Regions from separate parts of the Nonomuraea sp. NPDC004702 genome, predicted to be linked through region 2. Evidence: riboswitches for the same ligand, from Rfam matches in the RefSeq annotation. Region 2 holds a riboswitch; the other holds the start of a gene.

Region 1 (9,491 bases), on a different contig from region 2:
ACCGGCCGGTACGGCTCCGCCGCCACGTACGGCTCCGGCGGCGGGTAACACGCCTCGGTGTAGGACCAGACGCGCCCGCGCCGCGGCAGCCGGACCTCGGCCGTCTCCTCGCCCTCGCAGCGCGGGTTGCGGCACAGGCCGGGCTGCGGCGGGAAGGCGACGGTCCCGCAGGTCAGGCAGGCGGTGCCGATGAGGTGGGTGGCGCCGTCCCCGTCGATGGCGAACCAGCCGTCGATCGCTAAGGTCATAGCCAGGAGTATTACACAAGCGCTTGCTAGGGTGAATCCCTCCGGCGCCGCCGCCGGGTCGCGACCACCCGCGCCGACATGGCCGCCGCCAGCACCACCATCCCGGCCACGACCGGCGCCCTGGAGGCGGGCGGCCGGGCCGGGCCCCGCCCGAAGTACGGGCCGGGCCGGGCGGCCGGTGAGACCCTTCCGTGGGCCAGCCGCCGGGCCTCCCGCAGGGCGAGCGGCGCGTCGGCCACCCCGTGCCCGTAGGCGGGGCTGTGGCCGCCCGCGGGCCGTCTCCTGGTGCCGCGCTCGATGGCCGTGCGCACCTGGTACGGCGACAGCTCCGGATGGGCCGACCGCACCAGGGCCGCCACGCCCGCGACCATGGCCGCCGCCGAGCTGGTGCCGTCGCCCACCACGTACCCGTCGCCGCCGTCGGCCGTGACGACGTCCGTGCCCGGCGCGACCACCGACAGGTAGTCCTGGCGGTTGGAGAAGGGGGCCACCCTGAGCCGCCGGTCCACCGCGCCCACGGCGATCACGCCCGGGTAGGCGGCGGGGAAGTTCTTCCTGTTGGCCGTGTCGCCGTCGTTGCCCGCCGAGGCCACCAGGACCGCGCCGCGGGCGAGCGCGTACTGCACGGCCTCCTCCTCGGCCGCCGAGCCCTCCCACGCGCCGCTGCCGCCGCCGAGGGACATGCTGATCACGTCCGCGCCGTGGTCGACCGCGTACCGGATGCCGGCGGCCAGGGCGTCGCGGCGGCCGGCGCGCTGCTCGGCGCGCAGCGGGTCGGTGTTCTCCAAGGTGACCCTGATCGACAACACCCGCGCCGCGGGGGCCACGCCGACCACGCCCTCCGCGCGCCCCCGGCCGTGCCCGCGGCCGGCGATCAGGCCGGCCATGGCGGTGCCGTGGTGTCCCCAGAGCCGCGGGGGCGCGCCGGTCAGGTCGGGGCCCTGGGCGACGGCCCCCCGCAGGTCGGGGTGGCGACCGTTCACGCCGGTGTCCAGCACGGCCACCAGCACGCCCGCGCCCCGGCTCTCCCGCCAGGCCCTGGGCGCGCGCAGCGCTCCGAGCTGCCACTGCCGGGCCCGCGCGACGGCGCCCACACCGCCGGGGACGCTCGGCGAGGCCGCCGTCCGCACGTCGTCGGTGGCGCTGGACGCCACGCCCGCGACCCCGGCCGCCAGGATCAGAGCCGGCAGCAGGGACGCGAGCCCCCTCATCGGGTCAGCGCCCGGTACAACGCCTCGGCGAGTTGCCGCGCGACCGCGCGCAGCCGCGGCGCGGCGCGGTCGCCCGGCCGGTACGCCCGCCCGTCGGCGTACCCGGCGGCCGTCGCCACGAGGTAGGGGTCGCCGGACCCGGACAGCGCCCCGGTGACGTACTGCCGCCGGCCGAACCGCTCGGCAGGCCCGCCGGGGAAGGCCACGGGCCGCACGGTGGCCGGGCGCGCCCCGCGGTACGTCCCGGGGCCCGGCCCGCCGAGCACGGCGATGCCGACGGTGGCCACGTACGTCTGGGTGCTGTCGGCGTACGTGGCCCGCAGGGCGGTCAGGCAGCCCGGACGCACCGCGGCGGGCTGGAACGCCACCCGGCACGACGCCTCGGGAGCCACGCCCGCCAGCACGTACGTCACCCTGGCCCCCGACGGGCTGAGGCCCGGCACGACCAGGGGGAAGATCCGCGTCACCGGCCAGGCGTGCCAGCGCTCCGGCACGGGCGCGTCGGCCTGCGGCCAGAACACGGACAGGATGGAGAGCAGCACGACGGACAGTTGGTACACGTCAACCTCGAACGGGAGGGGAGGGACGCCCGATCTGCCGTGCATTCTGGCACGCCGCCGATGATTCGTTCCGACGCTTCGGTAAACAGCCCGATACGCGGAGTAATTGATGTTATGCGGCCATTCGCCCTAAGGTGTCGGCGAAAGTCGGACATGCGCCCCAGGTGGGAGCCCCAGCCGCTGCGCCGCGTCGCCGTAGTTGACCGCGATGGCGATCAGCCCCGCCGAGTCCGTGAACGCCACCAGCTCGCCCGGCGGCACCGCCGCGAACGTCGCACGGAAGGGCATCGCGAGCTGCCGCCGCCCGAGCCACACCCCCAGCGTGTCGCCCACCTGGACGCCCAGCGCCTGCAGGTCGCCGGCCGCGATCGACAGCTGCGTGTTGCCGTAGCGGTCGACCGAGACGACCTCGCCCTCGACCGAGCCGTCCCGCAGCAGCGAGGTCGGCGCGGGCAGCGTGACCAGCCGCTCGACCGGCACCCGGGGGCCCAGCTCGGCCGGGTCCAGGCCGCCGGCCAGCCGCCCGGCGACCGGCGCGAAGACGTCCCGGCCGTGGAAGGTCGGCGACACCGGCCGCAGGAAGAGCTCCTCGTTGCCGAGCGCGTACGCGGCCCGCGCGCCGCCGCTGGCGTGCACCGCCCAGGACAGCAGCCCGTTGTCGGGGCCGACGAACACCCGCCCGCCCGCCTCGACCGCCACCGACCGCCGCGCGCCGCCCACGCCGGGATCGACCGCGCCGATGTGGACGCCCTCAGGCAGGTAGGGGATGGTCTGGGCGAGGATCGCCGCGCCCCGCCGTACGTCGCCGGACGGGACGAGGTGGCACACGTCGATCACCCGCGCCTCGGGCGCGATCCCGGCGATCACTCCGTGGCAGGCGGCCACATAGCCGTCTTCGAGCCCGTAGTCCGTGAGGAGCGTGATGACTGGGGTCACATTTCGTGACTGTACGTCCGGCAATCCGCCGTGAACAGCCGCAGATCGCACATTACGATTGGCCACGGGCCGCGAAGCGTGCGATGTGATCGTCGCACGCCCCTTCCCGAGGAGGACATCATGGGAGCACCGCTCAGCGGTGACAGTGCTGCCCAGGAACCGTCCCAGACATCCCTCAACGACCGCGATCTCGAACTCCTCGCCTTCGAACGCCAATGGTGGCGGCACGCGGGCGCCAAGGAGCAGGCCATCAAGGAGACCTTCGGGTTCTCGGCCACCCGCTACTACCAGTTGCTCGGCGAGTTGATCGACAGACCGGAGGCGCTGGAGCAGGACCCGATGCTGGTCAAACGGTTGCGAAGGTTGCGCTCCACCCGTCAGCGCGACCGTGCGGCGAGACGGCTCGGCATGCGTCCCTGACCGGCTGGGTACGGCAGCCGCGTGAGGAACATCCCTGGTATGGAAGCGATCCTTAAAGATCCGTCCGGCGCCGTGATCGGGCTCGACTTCGACGGAACCCTGTCGCCGATCGTGCCCGATCCCGCCTCCGCCAAGATCCACCCCGAGGCCCCCGCCGTGCTCGCCGACCTGGGCGCGCACGTCGGCGCCGTGGCCATCGTGACCGGCAGGCCGGCGGCCACCGCGCTCGAACTCGGGCCCGGCCTGGCCGACGTGCCCGGCCTCGTGGTGCTCGGCCACTACGGCTTCGAACGGTGGGAGCACGGACGCGTCTCGGCGCCGCCGCCGCCACCCGGCGTGCCGCGCGTCCGGGCCGAGCTGCCCCTGCTGCTCGACGCGCTCGGCCTGCACGGCGTGGTGATCGAGGACAAGGGCAGGGCGGTGGCCGTGCACACCAGGCGCGCCCCCGACCCCGAGGGCGCGCTCGCCGTGCTGCGCGAGCCGCTGGCCGAGCTGGCCGGGAGACACGGCCTGGTGATCGAGCCGGGACGCATGGTCCTGGAGCTGCGCCCGCCCGGCATGGACAAGGGCCACGCGCTCGGGCTGTTCCTGGCCGAGCGGGACGCCAGGTCCGTCATGTTCGTCGGCGACGACCTCGGCGACCTGGCCGCCTTCGACGCCGTACGCGCCTCGGGGCTGCCCGGCGTGACCGTGTGCAGCGGCTCGGCCGAGGTGACCGCGCTGGCCGAGCGGGCCGACATCGTGGTCGACGGGCCCGACGGCGTGGTGGCGCTGCTGCGGGAGCTGACGACGGCCTTCACCCGTCCCTAGAGCCCAGCCGTTCGTGAGCCGGCTCGCGGCCTTGCGCCGTCTGGGCCGGCTCGCGGCTTTCAGCCGTTCGTGATTGGGCTGCAAGTGGCGGGTCCTACGTTGGTGCGCATGTCACGACGATCTCTCGCCGCCGCCTCGGCCGCGGCTCTGGCCACCCTGTCTGCCGTGCTCGCCGTCCCCGGCGCCGCCTCCGCCGCCCCCGCCCAGCAGCTCAAGCTGCGCGGCGGCCTGACGCTCTACATCCCGATCGAGTGGGTGGTCCACCGCAAGGGCGGCGACGTCGTCCAGGTGGTCACCGGCCGGTGCGCCAAGCCGCAGGGCTGGGGCTCGCCCGAGTGCGACGCGTTCTACGTCCTCGGTCCCGCCGCGATCAAGCGGGGCGCCGAGGGGTTCGGGCCCTACACGGGCAAGGACCCGTACTATCCGGCCAGCGACGTGCAGCCCTGCCCGATCAACCGCAAGTGGGGCGAGGTCGTCGGCCCCAAGGTCACCAGGGGCTACCGGCAGATGGGGGCCGGGCACAAGGCCGCCTACAACGCCTGGCAGGCCACGTGCGTCAGCTATTCGGGCGGCGGCGTCAAGGCCCGCTTCACGCAGCGCGAGTGGTACCTGCCGAAGAGCCAGATCCTCGTCGTCGACCAGTGGAACACGCCCGGCCTGGCCGACACGCTCAAGTACGCCGACTGGAGATGAGCACCCCGGCGACCGCCAGGCCGATGACCACGGGCACCAGCAGGAACGCGTTCCCGGTGCCGTAGCCGTCGGCCAGCGCGCCGAGCAGCAGCGGGCCGATCGCCATGGCGGCGCCCGCCCACACGGGCGAGGCGGCCGCCGCCCGGTCCGCCCGGTCGCCCGAGGCGGCGATCAGCGTGCTCAGCGCGAGCGGGAACTGCAGCGACGCGCCCAGCCCGCTCAGCGCCAGCCCCGCGTACGACAGGATCGGCGCGGTGCTCGCCCAGAACAGCACCCAGCCGAGGGCCATCAGCCCCAGAGCGCCGGCCAGCAGCGGCGTGGCCGGCAGCCGCAGCGCGAGCTGCGCGCCCGCGAACCTGCCCGCCGCCATGCCGCAGACGAACGCCGTCAGCCCGGTCGCCGCGACGGCCGCCGGCACGCCCGTCCTGAGGGCGAACAGGTCGGCGGCCCACAGGTTGAACGTGAACTCCAGCGCCACGCAGCAGAACAGCACGCCCCCGGCCAGATGGAAGCGCCACCCGCCGCCCTCCCGCGCCGGGACGGCCTCCCCGGCGACCGCGCCGCCCCGCTCTCCGGCGACCCGCCGGGGCGCGGGCCAGGAGCGGCCCAGCGACAGCGCCAGCAGGGCGCTGACGGCCGGGGTGACCAGCAGGGCGGCCCGCCAGCCGAGCGCGCTCTGCGCCACCTGGCTGAGCACGAACGTCGCCACCATCCCCACCAGCACGCCCACGGCGTTGGCCTCGCTGAGCGCGGCCGGTCCGGCGGCCCCGTGGTGGTCGCTGAGCTCGGCCATCGCCGCGTAGAGCATGACCGAGCCGAAACCGCCGGCCACGCCGTAGCCGAGCAGCGTCAGGGGCAGCGCGGAGGCGGCCATGACCAGCAGCACGCCGGCGTTCATCCCGGCCAGGCCGAACCAGCACGTCGTGCGCCGGCCGAGCAGCCTGGTGAGCAGGGGCAGCGCGAGCCCGGCGCCGATCGTCCCGACCGCCATCGCGGTGCCGTGCAGCCCGGCGACGGTGGCCGTGGTGCGCTGGTCGGCGCGCAGGAGCGGGAGGGCGGCGCTCAGGCCGTACACGAACGTGGCGAACGTGCCGAGCAGGAAGTAGATGAGCCAGGTCGGACGGTCCCGGACGAGTCTGATGGGCACTGAGACCGTCGACACCCGGCAGCCTCCGTCATTGGCAGTGAACCCGACTTCTCATGTTAAAGCAGGGCGTCGAGTTGGGATTCCAGCCACTTGTGCGGCGGCAGCGCGGTGGCCGCCTCGTGCAGCCGGTCGCGGCGCCGCCGGCGTTCGTCCTCGGGCATCACCAGCGCCTCGTGCAGCGCGTCCGCCGTGCCGCTCACGTCGTAGGGGTTGACCACCAGCGCGTACGGGCCCAGCTCGGCGGCCGCCCCCGCCTCGCGCGAGAGCACCAGGGCGCAGCGCGGCGACAGGACCGGCCCCTCCTTGGCGACCAGGTTCATGCCGTCGCGGATGGGGTTGACCAGCAGCACGTCCGCCAGCCGGTAGGCGGCCAGCGAGCGCGGGTAGTCGTCGTTGACGTTGAGGATGACCGGGTCCCAGTCCTCGGTGGCGTACTCGTCCTCGATCTCGCGCGCGCAGCGCTGCACCGACGCGGTGTACTCGCGGTATTCGGGCAGGTCGTGCCGGCTGGGATAGGCGAAGGCCAGGTGGACCACCTTGCCGTGCCACTCCGGATGGGCGGCCAGGAACTCGCGGTAGGCCAGCAGCCCGCGCACGATGTTCTTGGACAGCTCGGTGCGGTCGATGCGGACGATCAGCCGGCGTCCGGCCACCTGCTCGGCCAGCGCGGCCATGTGCGACTCGACGTCGGGCTCGCAGGCCCGCGCCCACAGCGCCGCGCCGTCCACGCCCAGACTGTGCACGCCGACGCGGGTAGTCCTGCCCTCGTGGGCGACCGTGCCGGCCGCGCGGTCCACCCGCGCGCCCAGCAGCGCCTCGCAGCAGTCCATGAACGCCGCCGCCCACCGGGCGGTGAGGAAGCCCGCGTGGTCGGCCCCCAGGATGCCGTCGAGCACCTCCCTGGTCACCGCGTCGGGCAGCAGGGAGAAGTACTCGGGAGGCGCCCACGGCGTGTGGCTGAAGTGGGCGATGCGCAGGTCGGGCCGCTCGGCGCGGAGCATCGCCGGGGTGAGCGTCAGGTGGTAGTCCTGGACCATCACGCGCGCGCCGTGCCCGGCCTCTTCGGCCAGCGCCAGCGCGAACGCGCCGTTGTAGTCGCGGTAGGACTCCCACTCGCGCCGGAACTTGGTGCCGAAACTGGGGGAGTTGGGGATGTCGTACAGCAGGTGGTTGACGAACCACAGGGTCGAGTTGGCCACCGCGTTGTAGGCGCGGTGGAAGGTGGCCGCGGGGATGTCGAGCATCCGCAGGGCGCCCGTGTCGTAGCCGCCGCGGTCGAGCCGGCCCCCCGGGGCCAGGCGCACGGCGCTGCGGTCGCCGTCGGACAGCGCGGCGCACACCCACAGCACGCCGTGCTCCTTGGCCACCCCCGACAGGCCCGAGACAAGGCCGCCACCACCGCGTTTCATGGTCAGCTCACCGTCGTCGTCGACGGTGAAGGAGACCGGCCCGCGGTTGGACGCCACGAGAACGCTGTTCATTTGGGCTCCCTTCGCCCATAGGATCCCAGCTATGGCGCTAGATGAGCTAACCGAGGAACTCGCCCGCTCGGCCGCGGCCGGAGACCATCGCGCGCTCGGCGAGCTCCTGGCCAGGATCGAGCCTGACGTGATGCGCCACTGCGCCCGGATCCTGCCCTATCACCAGGACGCGGAAGAAGCCTCGCAGGACACTCTGCTGGCCGTGGCGCGCAACATCGGCCGGTTCGAGGGGCGGGCCAGGTTCAGCACCTGGCTGCACATCGTGACCGCCAACTGCGCGCGCACCACGTACCGCTCGCTGAAGCGCAGGGCCGCCGAGCAGACGTCGGAGGAGCTGCCGATGCAGAAGCCGGACGCGCGGCGGGTCAGCGTGATCGCCGGCTCGCGGCTCGACCTGCTCGACGCGATGGAGGCGCTGGAGGCCGACAAGCCCGACCTGGCCCAGGCGCTGGTGCTGCGCGACATCGTCCAGCTCGACTACAACGAGGTGGCCGAGCAGCTCAACATCCCGCTCGGCACCGCCAAGTCCCGCATCCACCAGGCCCGCAAGTACGTGCAGGGAGTCCTCGGGGAGGACTATCGGTGAGACGCGTCCTCTCGCATGGTGAGACGGGTGGTCGTTTCCGCCACTTGAGAAGGTAGAGTCCTTTTCGACAACTGAATATTGCTCATCCAGAGGGGTGGAGGGACCGGCCCTGCGAAGCCCCGGCAACCCTCCCGGCTTGTGCTCGCGACCTGGCGAGGCCGACCGGGACAAGGTGCCAATTCCGGTTCGCGGTCAAGGTGGCCGCGGGCGAAGATGAGGGAAGGCCTCGCTTCATGTCGCTCGACTTTGGTCCTGCCGTCGCTCTGTCCTGCCGCGAGTGCGGCACGCGCTACCCCCTGGGTCCCAGCTTCGCCTGCCTGGAGTGTTTCGGGCCGCTCGAAGCGGCCTACTCCTTCGGCCAGGTGACCCGCGCGGACATCGAGTCCGGCCCCGCCAACATCTGGCGCTACCGCTCCCTGCTCCCGGTCCCCGCCGACGTGGCGAGCAAGCCCAACATGAACCCGGGCTGGACGAAGCTGGTCAAGGCCGGCAACCTCGGCAAGGCGCTCGGCATCCGGTCCCTGCACGTGAAGGACGACTCGGGCAACCCCACCCACTCCTTCAAGGACCGGGTGGTCGCCATCGCCGTCGAGGCGGCCAGGAACTTCGGCTTCCACACGCTCTCCTGCTCCTCCACGGGCAACCTCGCCGGCGCGGTCACCGCCGCCGCCGCGCGGGCCGGCCTCGACGCGTGCGTGTTCATCCCGGCCGACCTCGAAGCGGCCAAGATCGCCATGGCCCGGGTGTTCGGCGGCCGGCTGATCGGCATCGACGGCACGTACGACGAGGTCAACCGGTTCTGTTCGGAGCTGATCGGCGACCCGCTGGGCGAGCGGTGGGGGTTCGTCAACGTCAACCTGCGGCCCTACTACGCCGAGGGGTCCAAGACGCTCGCGTACGAGATCGCCGAGCAGCTCGGCTGGCGGCTGCCGGAGCAGATCGTCATCCCCATCGCCTCCGGTTCCCAGCTCACGAAGATCGACAAGGGGTTCAAGGAGCTGATCGCGCTCGGGCTGGTCGAGGACACCCCCTACAAGGTGTTCGGGGCCCAGGCGGCCGGGTGCTCGCCGGTCTCGACGGCGTACAAGGCGGGGCACGACGTCGTCCAGCCGGTCAAGCCGGACACGATCGCCAAGTCGCTGGCCATCGGCAACCCCGCCGACGGGCCGTACGTGCTGGACATCGCCCGGCGCACGGGCGGGGGCGTCGAGGACGTCACCGACCCCGAGATCGTCGCCGCCATCAAGCTCCTGGCCTCCACCGAGGGCATCTTCGCCGAGACCGCGGGCGGCGTCACGGTGGGCGTGCTGAAGAAGCTCGTCGAGACGGGCAGGCTCGACCCCGAGGCCGAGACGGTGGTCCTGAACACCGGCGACGGCCTGAAGACGCTCGACGCGAT
Region 2 (9,491 bases):
GGAGGAAGACCGCCTCGGCCACGGCCAGCCCGGCCACCACGCCGTCCTTGCGGGCCACCACGTCGGCGGCCGAACGCTGCTCGGCCGGGATCGTGGCCAGGCTGGTCACGTCGCCCGCCTCCTGCAGGTCCTCTTCGAGCGCGCGGTCGATCAGCGCGTCGACCTCGGCCGGGTCGAGCCCGGCGGCGGTCAGCTCCTGCGCCAGCCGCGGCGGCATCGCCTCGCCGTGCGGGGTGTACGTCATGCGAAGGCCCTCCTCGGTCAGGGTCACGTCCAGGTGGCCCAGCCACTCATTGTCGTCCCGGGTCTCGTGGTCCTCGCGCCAGTGGGAGCCGCGGGTCTCCAGCCTGGCCGCCGCCACGCCGGTCAGGACGGCGGCGACGGTGAGGAGGTTGCTCGCCTCCCACGACTCGGTGCAGGCGGGCACCTCGACCGGCGTCCAGAGCGCGTCACGCAGCGCCTTCGACGTGGCCTGCAGCGACGCGCGGCTGCGCAGCACCCCGGCGCCGGCGCTCATGTGCGCCTGGATCCTGGGCCTGGCCCTGGGGTCCACCAGGCCCGTCGCGGCCCGCCCGGCGACCGGCTCGCCCGGCTCGGGACGCGTCCGGTGGATGTCCTCGGCGATGCGCTCGGCGAAGACCAGGCCCTCAAGGAGCGAGTTCGAGGCCAGCCGGTTGGCGCCGTGGACGCCGGTGCAGGCCACCTCGCCGCAGGCGTACAGACCCTCGATCGAGGTACGCCCGGACAGGTCGGCGCGCACGCCGCCGCTGGCGTAGTGGGCGGCCGGGGAGACGGGGATCGGCTCGGTGGCCGGGTCGATGCCGTGCTCCCGGCAGACGGCGTAGATGGTGGGGAAGCGGCTCTCCCACTTGTCCCTGCCGAAGTGGCGGCCGTCGAGGAAGACGTGGTCGCGGCCGGTCTCGCCCATGACCCTGGTGATCGCCTTGGCCACGACGTCGCGCGGGGCCAGGTCGGCCAGCTCGTGCACGCCCTGCATGAACCGGTTGCCCTCGTGGTCGACGAGGACGGCGCCCTCGCCCCTGACCGCCTCGGAGATCAGCGGCTGCTGGCCGGTCGAGCCCTCCCCCAGCCACAACACGGTCGGGTGGAACTGCACGAACTCGATGTCGCGCACGACCGCCCCCGCCCTGAGCGCGAGCGCCACGCCGTCGCCGGTGGACACGACCGGGTTGGTGGTCGCGGCGTAGACCTGGCCCATGCCGCCGGTGGCCAGCACCACCGCCCGCGCCAGGACCGCCCCGACGCCGTCACGCGCGCCCTCGCCCATGACGTGCAGGGTCACGCCCCTGGCCCGGCCGCGGGCGTCCTTGAGCAGGTCGAGCACGAGCGCGTGCTCGATCACCTCGATCGATCCGGCGCGCACCGCCTCGACCAGCGCCCGCTGCACCTCGGCGCCCGTGGCGTCGCCGCCGGCGTGCACGATCCGGTGGCGCCGGTGTCCGCCTTCCCTGGTGAGCTGGAGCTCGCCGTCGGGGGTGCGGTCGAACCGGGCGCCGCGCTCGATGAGCCGCCGCAGCGCGCCCGGCCCCTCGGTCACCAGGGTTCGCACGGCCTTGGTGTCGCACAGCCCGACCCCGGCGAGCAACGTGTCGCTCAGGTGCTCGTCGGGGGTGTCGCGCGGGTCGAGCACGGCGGCGATGCCCCCCTGGGCCCACTTGGTGGACCCGGCGGACAGCACGTCCTTGGTGACGACCAGGACCTTGGCCGCGGGATCCAGCTCGGCATGGCGCAGCGCCACGGTCAGGCCCGCGACGCCGGAGCCGACGACGACCACGTCCGCCTCGACCGTCCAGCCGGGTTCGGGGGCCGTCAGACGCTGGGGAATCGCCGGTGCACTCATGGGGGTCTCCTCACTGAGGCGATTTCGTCACTATGACGATAACGCCTGCCGCAGCGTGGACATGCCCCGGGGGCACCGTACGGATCAGTGACGAAGGCTCAGGACGACGTTGTCGATCAGCCGGGTGCCGCCCACCCGGGCCGCCACGGCGAGCACGGCCGAGCCCTCGTAGGCGTCGTCGACCTCCTTGAACGTGGCCGGATCGACCAGTGCCAGGTAGTCGAGGTCGAGGTCGGGCCCGGCCTCGTCGAGCACCGCGCGGGCGGTGGACCGGATCGCGCCGGCGGTGAGCTCGGCCGCGCCCGCCCGCAGGGCGCGGGACAGGGCCAGCGCGACCGTGCGGTCGCGCGCCGACAGGTAACGGTTGCGGCTGGACAGGGCCAGGCCGTCGGGCTCGCGCACGGTGGGCGCGCCGACGATCTCGACGGCCAGGTCGAGGTCGGCCACCATGCGGCGGATGACGGCGAGCTGCTGGGCGTCCTTCTGACCGAAGATCGCCACGTCGGGGCGGACCAGGTTGAACAGCTTGAGCACCACCGTCAGCACGCCGTCGAAGTGGCCCGGCCTGGAGGCGCCCTCGACGATCGTGCCCATCTCGCCCGCGCAGACGCTCACCTGCCGGTCGGGGCGGTACATGTCCTCGGGCGAGGGCGCGAACACGACGTGCACGCCCTCCTCCCGGCACACGTCGAGATCGGCGTCGAACGTACGGGGATAGCGGGAAAAATCCTCGTTAGGACCGAATTGCAGCGGGTTGACGAAGATGCTGACCACGACCTGGTCGGCGCGCACCCGGGCGGCCCTGATCAGCGACCGGTGGCCCTCGTGCAGCGCGCCCATGGTCGGGACCAGCGCCACGCTGCCCGTGCCACGCGCCTTCGCCAGGTCGTCCCGGTTGCCGGCCACGATCAGATCCATTGCTGCCCTCCACACCCGACGGTCAGGTCCATATATTGCCCCCAAGCGCGTCGAGCAGCCGCTCCGCCTCCTCCGGTTTGAGCAGCCCCGCGGCCAGCGCCCGGTCGGCGGTGAGCCGGGCCAGCGCGATGTAGGCGTCGGCGGCCTCCGGGGCGGCCAGGATCAGCGCGTCGACGTGTTTGCGCACGGTGCCGGCGTCGCCGCGGACGACCGGGCCGGTCAGCCCGGCGATGCCCAGCCGCAGCACGTTGTCGAGGGCCGCGCCGAGCAGCGGGCCCAGCATCCGGCCCGGGTGCTCGACGCCGATGCGCCCGAGCAGCTCCTCGGACTCGGCGATGAGGGTGACCATGTGGTTGGCGGCGTTGGCCAGGGCCGCGTGGTAGAGCGCGCGGTCGCTCTCGGCGATCCAGACCGGCTCGCCGCCCATCTCGATCACCAGGGCCTCGGCCACCGGCCGCAGCATGTCGGGCGCGGTGACGCCGAACGAGATACCGGTGATCTTGTTGAGGTCGTCGTCGCGGCCGGTGAAGGTCATGACCGGGTGGAGCGCGAGCGGCAGCGCGCCCACCCCGGCGGCCGGTTCGAGCACCGACAGGCCGTACGCGCCGCTGGTGTGGACGAGCAGCTTGCCCTGGAGGTCGGCGCCCGTACGGGCCAGGCCGGCCACGAGGTCGGGCAGCGCGTCGTCGGGGACGGTCAGCAGGATGAGCTGGGCGGCGGCCACCACCTCGTCGGGCCGCGTCAGCTCGACCCCGAGCCGGTCGGCGGCCCACCTTCGCGACCTGTCGGAGACCCCGCTCGCGGCGACGATCCGGTGGCCCGCCTGCGCCAGCGCGGCGCCGAGCGCGGAGCCGACCTTGCCCGCGCCGAGCACGCCGACGGTCAGCCGTGCCGGGCGATCACCTGCGTCCATGACGTCTCACCCCTGTCGACCGTGATGGCACTGCCGACCAGCGTAACCGGCGGGCGGCGGCGCACATGTCGCGGGCCGACGAACGCGGCCAGGCATGTCCGCCGCTTTACCGCCCGTTGAGTTAACGACAAATGCGACAGGGGCATACGAATCGTGCACCCCCTGTCGAAAGAGATGAGGAGAGGGGTCCACGCACGACGACGGGCGCCGAGTCCTGACAACCCGACGCCCGCCTGGATGCGACCTCTTGGAGGTGCGCTGACCGGTCATCCGCCGACTGACCGGCCGGGATCAGAGCCCGGACCGCGCGCGAGCGGTCCGGGCTCTCCCTGCCTCAGCGGCTGTAGACCGCGGTGTTGGGGCTCCCCTGGCAGCCGTTGATCGGCACGGCCTGGATGCCGATGTTGTTGCCGCAGACGGGCACGACGGCGGTGATGGGGAGGTGGATCGGGCTGCCGCTCAGGATGCCGTTGTTGCCGTGGGTGACGTCGTCGGCGTACGCGGGGGCCGCCAGCGCCAGCAGGGCAATGGCACCTGCCATGACCAGAGTCTTCTTCACGGGGGGCTCCTCTCAGTATGCGGCCGTGGAGGCCGCAATGCTTTGGTGGAGCGAACCGGCTCGCCGCTTACCGCGGATGGGCGAAACGCAGTCGCTCGGTGACAGTACGTAAACGTTAGCGCAATGTAGCGACCAAGTGTAGTCAATCAATGACTTAGCGTGTTGATGGCCGGAGTCATGAGATAGTCAGCCTCATGTGGCTCACCTGGCGCGCCGCGACCGAGCGCGCGCTCTACGGCGAGGAGGGTTTCTACCTCCGCGAACGCCCCTCGGGCCACTTCCGCACCTCGGTCGGGGCCTCGGCCGTGTTCGCCGAGGCGGTCCTGGCCCTGCTGGCGGAGGTCGACTGCGACCTCGGCTCCCCCGAGTGGCTCGACCTGGTCGACATCGGCTCCGGCGAGGGCGTGCTGGTCCGCCGCGTCCTCGACCTGGCCGAGCCCGCTCTGCGCGACCGGCTCCGGGTCACGTGCGTCGACCTGTCACCCAGGCCGCCGGGCCTGCCCGACGAGATCGAGTGGCGCCGCTGCCTGCCGTCCAGCATCACCGGGCTGGCCGTCGCCAACGAGTGGCTCGACAACATCCCGCTCGACGTGGCCGAGCAGACCTCCGGCGGCCCGCGTCTGGTCATGGTCAACACCCGCACCGGGGAGGAGCGCCTCGGCGGCCCGCTGCGGCCCGCCGACCGCGAATGGCTCGACCGCTGGTGGCCGCTGCCGCACGTGGGCACCCGAGCCGAGATCGGCCGTCCCCGTGACGACGCCTGGGCCTCCGTTCTGGTACGCCTCGCCCGCGGCCGGGCGATAGCCGTGGATTATGCACACCCTGTGGATAACCGACCGCTCTGTGGCACGCTGACCGGTTACCGCGACGGCGCCGTCGTCACGCCCATCCCCGACGGGACCTGCGACATCACCGCCCACGTCGCGCTCGACGCGTGCGCCGAGGCCGGGCGGCGGGCCGGCGCGATATCCACAACCTTGTCCACACAGCGCGACATGTTGCGGGCGCTGGGCCTCACCGGCGCCCGGCCGCCGGTCGACCTCGCCCGCACCGATCCGCGCGGCTACGTGCGCGCGTTGGCGCGGGCGTCGGAGGAGGGCGAGCTGATCGATCCGGCCGGGCTCGGCGGGTTCGGCTGGCTCAGCCAGAGCCGGTGACGTCGAGGTCGAGCGAGCGCAGCCCGCGGATGACGAAGCCCGGCTTGTAGACCGGCTCCGTGCGCAGCTCGATGGTCCCGACCCGGTCCAGCAGCGCGGTGAACGACTCCGTCAGCTCGATCCTGGCCAGCGGCGCGCCCAGGCAGAAGTGGATGCCGGCGCCGAAGGAGATGTGCGGGTTGTCCGGACGGCCCAGGTCGAGCCGGTCCGGGTCCTCGAACACCTCGGGGTCCCTGTTGGCCGAGCCGAACAGGCAGGCGACCTCCGAGCCGCGCGGGATCCGCACGCCGTGCACCTCGATGTCCTCCAGCACCCAGCGCTCGAAGAGCTGGAGCGGGGTGTCGTAGCGCAGCAGCTCCTCGATGGCGGTCGGCAGCAGCGAACGGTCGGCGCGCAGCCGGGCCAGCTCGCCCGGGTTCTTCAGCAGGGCCCGCCAGCCGTTGCCGGTGACGTTGACCGTGGCCTCGTGGCCCGCGTTGAGCAGCAGCACGCAGGTGCCGGCCAGCTCGTCGAGGGTCAGCTCGGGGATCGCGGCCAGGGCGCTGACCAGGTCCTCGCCGGGGTTGGCGAGCCGGTCGCGGGCCAGGTCCTTGAGGTAGGACTCGAACTCCTCGGCCGCGCGCACCGCCTGGTGCTGGGTCTCCAGGCTGGGGTTGAGCTCGTACATCCCGCACATGTCGGCCGACCACGGGCGCAGCAGGTGGCGGTCCTGCTCGGGGACGCCGAGCATCTCGGCGATGACGGTGACCGGCAGCGGCTCGGCGACCTCGGCGATCAGGTCGCCGCCGCCCTTCTCGACGTAGGCGTCGATCAGGCTCTCGGCGATGGCCCGGACGCGCGGGCGCAGCGACTCGACCATGCGCGGCGTGAACGCCTTGGACACCAGCCGGCGCAGCCTCGTGTGGTCCGGCGGCTCGACCTCCAGCATGCCGTTCCTACTGACCCGCCAGAAGGCTTCCTGGAACTCCGGCGCGGGCTGCCGGCCGAACTCCTCGTGCGTGGCGACGTGGGTGTAGTCGCGGCCCAGCCGCCGGTCCCTGAGCAGCGCGTTCACGTCCGCGTGCCGGGAGATCAGCCACTGGTTGGACGGCTCGAAGTAGCGGACGGGCGCCTCGCGCCTCAGCTCGTCGTACGCCGGATAAGGGTCGACGACGAAATCTGGATTCCAGGGATCAAAGCGCACGATTTCATCTTATGAGACGGGTTGACCTGCTGAGCTTGCGAATCATGCCCGGGTGTCGGTTATAGTGCCGTCGTAGGTCATGAGTGCCAGCGACAAGCCCCGGCTAGCTGGCCGGCAACCCTCGCGTCCGCGGCGGGGTGCCCCGGGTGAAGACCTGGTCCGTCACGAGGTGTGGCGGGCAAGCGCGGGCTCCGTGGCTGCTCCCAGGGGTCCGACCGACCCGTGAGGAGCTGTGCCGTGTCCACGCTGACGATCTTCAACTCCGTTCCCGCCCAGGCCGCCGCCGAGGCCCCCGCCCCTGCCGCCGCCTCCGGACGGTCGATCCCCGCCGTGCTCGGCGCCGACCTCGAAGTGCCGGTCAAGGGCGGCCGGCTGGTGAGCTACGCCAACCTCGACTACGCGGCCAGCGCCCCCTGTCTTGAGCCGGTCAGCGCCGCCGTCGCCGCCGCGCTCCCGGCCTACTCCAGCGTCCACCGCGGCGCGGGCTACGCCTCCCAGCTCACCACCGCCCGCTACGAGCAGGCCCGCCACACGGTCCGGGCCTTCGTCGGCGCCCGCCCGGACGACGCCGTCATCTTCACCCGCAACACCACCGACGCCACCAACCTGCTGGCCGGCTGCCTGCCCGAGGGCACGACCGTCGTCGTCTTCGACTCCGAGCACCACGCCTCGCTGCTGCCCTGGGAGCGGTCCGTGCGCCTGGCGCCGCCCGCCTTCCCCGGCGAGGCCGTCCGCGCCGCCGACGAGGCGCTGGCCGGGATCGAGGGGCCCAAGCTGCTCGTGGTCACCGCCGCCTCCAACGTCACCGGCGAGCTGTGGCCCATCGCCGCCCTCGCCCACATCGCCCACCGGCACGACGCCCGGATCCTGGTGGACGCCGCCCAGCTCGTCCCGCACCGCAGGCTCAACCTGACCGCGCTCGACCTGGACTACGTGGCCTTCTCCGGCCACAAGCTGTACGCGCCCTTCGGCGCCGGCGTGCTGGTCGGACGCCGTGACTGGCTGGCGGCGGGCGAGCCGTACCTGAAGGGCGGCGGCGCGGTGCGCTCGGTCGGCGAGACCACCGAGTGGCACGACGACCCCGAGCCCCGCCACGAGGCCGGCACCCCCAACGTGCTCGGCGCCATCGCCCTGGCCGCCGCCTGCGACGCGCTCACCGCCACGGGGTGGACGGAGCTGGTGCGCGAGGAGGAGCGCCTGATCGCCCGGCTGCGTACCGGTCTGGCCTCGATCGACGGGGTGCGCGAGCTGTCGTTGTGGGGCGAGGACCACCCGCGGGTGGGGATCGTGTCGTTCGTCGTGGACGGCTACTCGGCCCGCGAGGTGGCCGAGGCGCTGTCCGGCGAGTACGGCATCGGCGTGCGGGACGGCAAGTTCTGCGCGCACCCGTTCGTCCGCCACCTGCTGGGGACCTCGGACGGCGGCTGCGAGGACGGCACCGCCTCGGCGGTACGCGCCTCCATCGGCATCGGCAGCACGCAGGAGCACGTCGACCGCCTGATCGAGGCCCTGCGCGACCTGGTCAGCCGCTGACGCTCAGCGGTTGGGCGGCTTCTGCTGGTGCGGCTCGTCGGACACCAGGGCGTCGATGTCCCGCATGTCCTCGTCGTTGAGGTGCCCGGGGCGCGGCGCGTTGGGCTGCCGCGGCACGTTGGGCTGCTCGGCCTCGCCCTCGGGCCGGGCCGGTGTCGTCGGGCCGCCCTCGGGCCCGACCTGCGCGGCCGGCCCCTCGGTGACGACCGTCGTCGGCTCGGCGCGCCGGGCCGGCCGGTGCGCGGCGAGGTCGTCCTCGGCGATCTGGCGTTCCCTGCGGCGGCGGTACGTCGAGTGGAAGATGCCGTCGAGCCCGATGCGGCCGCCACCCAGCGCGGCGAGCATCAAGGACAGCGCACCCAGCGCGCCCGGCAGTTCCCATCCCCCGCCCTGCGACAACACCCCGTGGCCCGCGTGCACGAAGACGATCGCGCCGATCATGTCGATGAGCAGCAGCAACGCCACCGGCCGGACCAGCAGGCCGAGGATCAGCAGGGCGCCGCCGACCAGCTCGACGATGGCGGCGAATCCGGCCGACAACTCGGGCATGGGCACGCCCATCTCCCGGAACTGCCCCGCCGCGGCACCGAGCCCGCCCTGCCACTTCTGCCAGCCGTGCGCCACGAAGATCACCCCGAGTACCACCCGGGAGATCAGGGCCGCCACATCAAACAGGACTCTCTTCACAGTGCTTTCTCCCCCCGTTCCCGGTATTGATCCCCATGTCTGGCTTCGGGATGCGTTGCCATACGATTCCTTGACCATCCCCCACGCTGGATCACCCCGTGGGACGGTGGCAGCATGGGCCCTATGACGGAACGCGTGGTCGGGATCGGCGCCGGTGCGAAGGAGCTGGCGACCGAGGACATGATCCTCAACATCGGCCCCCAGCATCCCTCCACGCACGGCGTGCTCAGGCTCCGGCTCACCCTCGACGGCGAGCGCATCGAGGCGGCCGAGCCGATCATCGGCTACATGCACAGGGGCGCGGAGAAGCTGTTCGAGGTCCGCGACTACCGCCAGATCATCATGCTCGCCAACCGGCACGACTGGCTGTCGGGGTTCGCCAACGAACTGGGCGTCGTGCTGGCCGCCGAACGGCTGCTCGGCATGGAGACGCCGGTCAGGGCCGTATGGGCGCGCACGCTGCTGGCCGAGCTCAACCGGGTGCTCAACCACCTGATGTTCCTCGGCTCCTACCCCCTCGAACTGGGCGCGATCACCCCCGTCTTCTACGCCTTCGACGAGCGCGAACGCATCCAGGCCGTCATGGAGGAGATCTCCGGCGGGCGCATGCACTACATGTTCAACCGGGTCGGCGGCCTCAAGGAGGACCTGCCGCTCGGCTGGCTCGACCGGGTCGCCGC

Evidence for each region. A riboswitch is a leader RNA that binds a small molecule or an ion and turns the genes downstream of it on or off. The one in region 2 is predicted to bind S-adenosylmethionine.
Region 1: linked by a shared signal. The riboswitch ahead of thrC (threonine synthase) and the one ahead of ACWEJ6_RS15005 (aminotransferase class V-fold PLP-dependent enzyme) in region 2 are both predicted to bind S-adenosylmethionine.

Annotation. Positions count from the first base shown of each region.
Region 1 covers NZ_JBSGCE010000033.1:84,934-94,424, reverse strand. The annotation lists gene ACWEJ6_RS33435 (Zn-ribbon domain-containing OB-fold protein) at 1-248, opposite strand, end outside; gene ACWEJ6_RS33430 (S8 family serine peptidase) at 275-1,459, opposite strand; gene ACWEJ6_RS33425 (hypothetical protein) at 1,456-2,019, opposite strand; gene ACWEJ6_RS33420 (SAM hydrolase/SAM-dependent halogenase family protein) at 2,149-2,955, opposite strand; gene ACWEJ6_RS33415 (DUF3263 domain-containing protein) at 3,076-3,375, shown strand; gene otsB (trehalose-phosphatase) at 3,415-4,185, shown strand; gene ACWEJ6_RS33405 (hypothetical protein) at 4,294-4,878, shown strand; gene ACWEJ6_RS33400 (MFS transporter) at 4,856-6,040, opposite strand; gene ACWEJ6_RS33395 (alpha,alpha-trehalose-phosphate synthase (UDP-forming)) at 6,082-7,506, opposite strand; gene ACWEJ6_RS33390 (RNA polymerase sigma factor) at 7,538-8,092, shown strand; SAM riboswitch class I at 8,172-8,312, shown strand; gene thrC (threonine synthase) at 8,326-9,491, shown strand, end outside.
Region 2 covers NZ_JBSGCE010000009.1:217,999-227,489, reverse strand. The annotation lists gene ACWEJ6_RS15035 (L-aspartate oxidase) at 1-1,861, opposite strand, end outside; gene panC (pantoate--beta-alanine ligase) at 1,946-2,779, opposite strand; gene ACWEJ6_RS15025 (Rossmann-like and DUF2520 domain-containing protein) at 2,802-3,692, opposite strand; gene ACWEJ6_RS15020 (chaplin family protein) at 4,027-4,251, opposite strand; gene ACWEJ6_RS15015 (SAM-dependent methyltransferase) at 4,446-5,408, shown strand; gene ACWEJ6_RS15010 (cytochrome P450) at 5,392-6,591, opposite strand; SAM riboswitch class IV at 6,667-6,782, shown strand; gene ACWEJ6_RS15005 (aminotransferase class V-fold PLP-dependent enzyme) at 6,829-8,124, shown strand; gene ACWEJ6_RS15000 (DoxX family protein) at 8,128-8,811, opposite strand; gene ACWEJ6_RS14995 (NADH-quinone oxidoreductase subunit D) at 8,935-9,491, shown strand, end outside.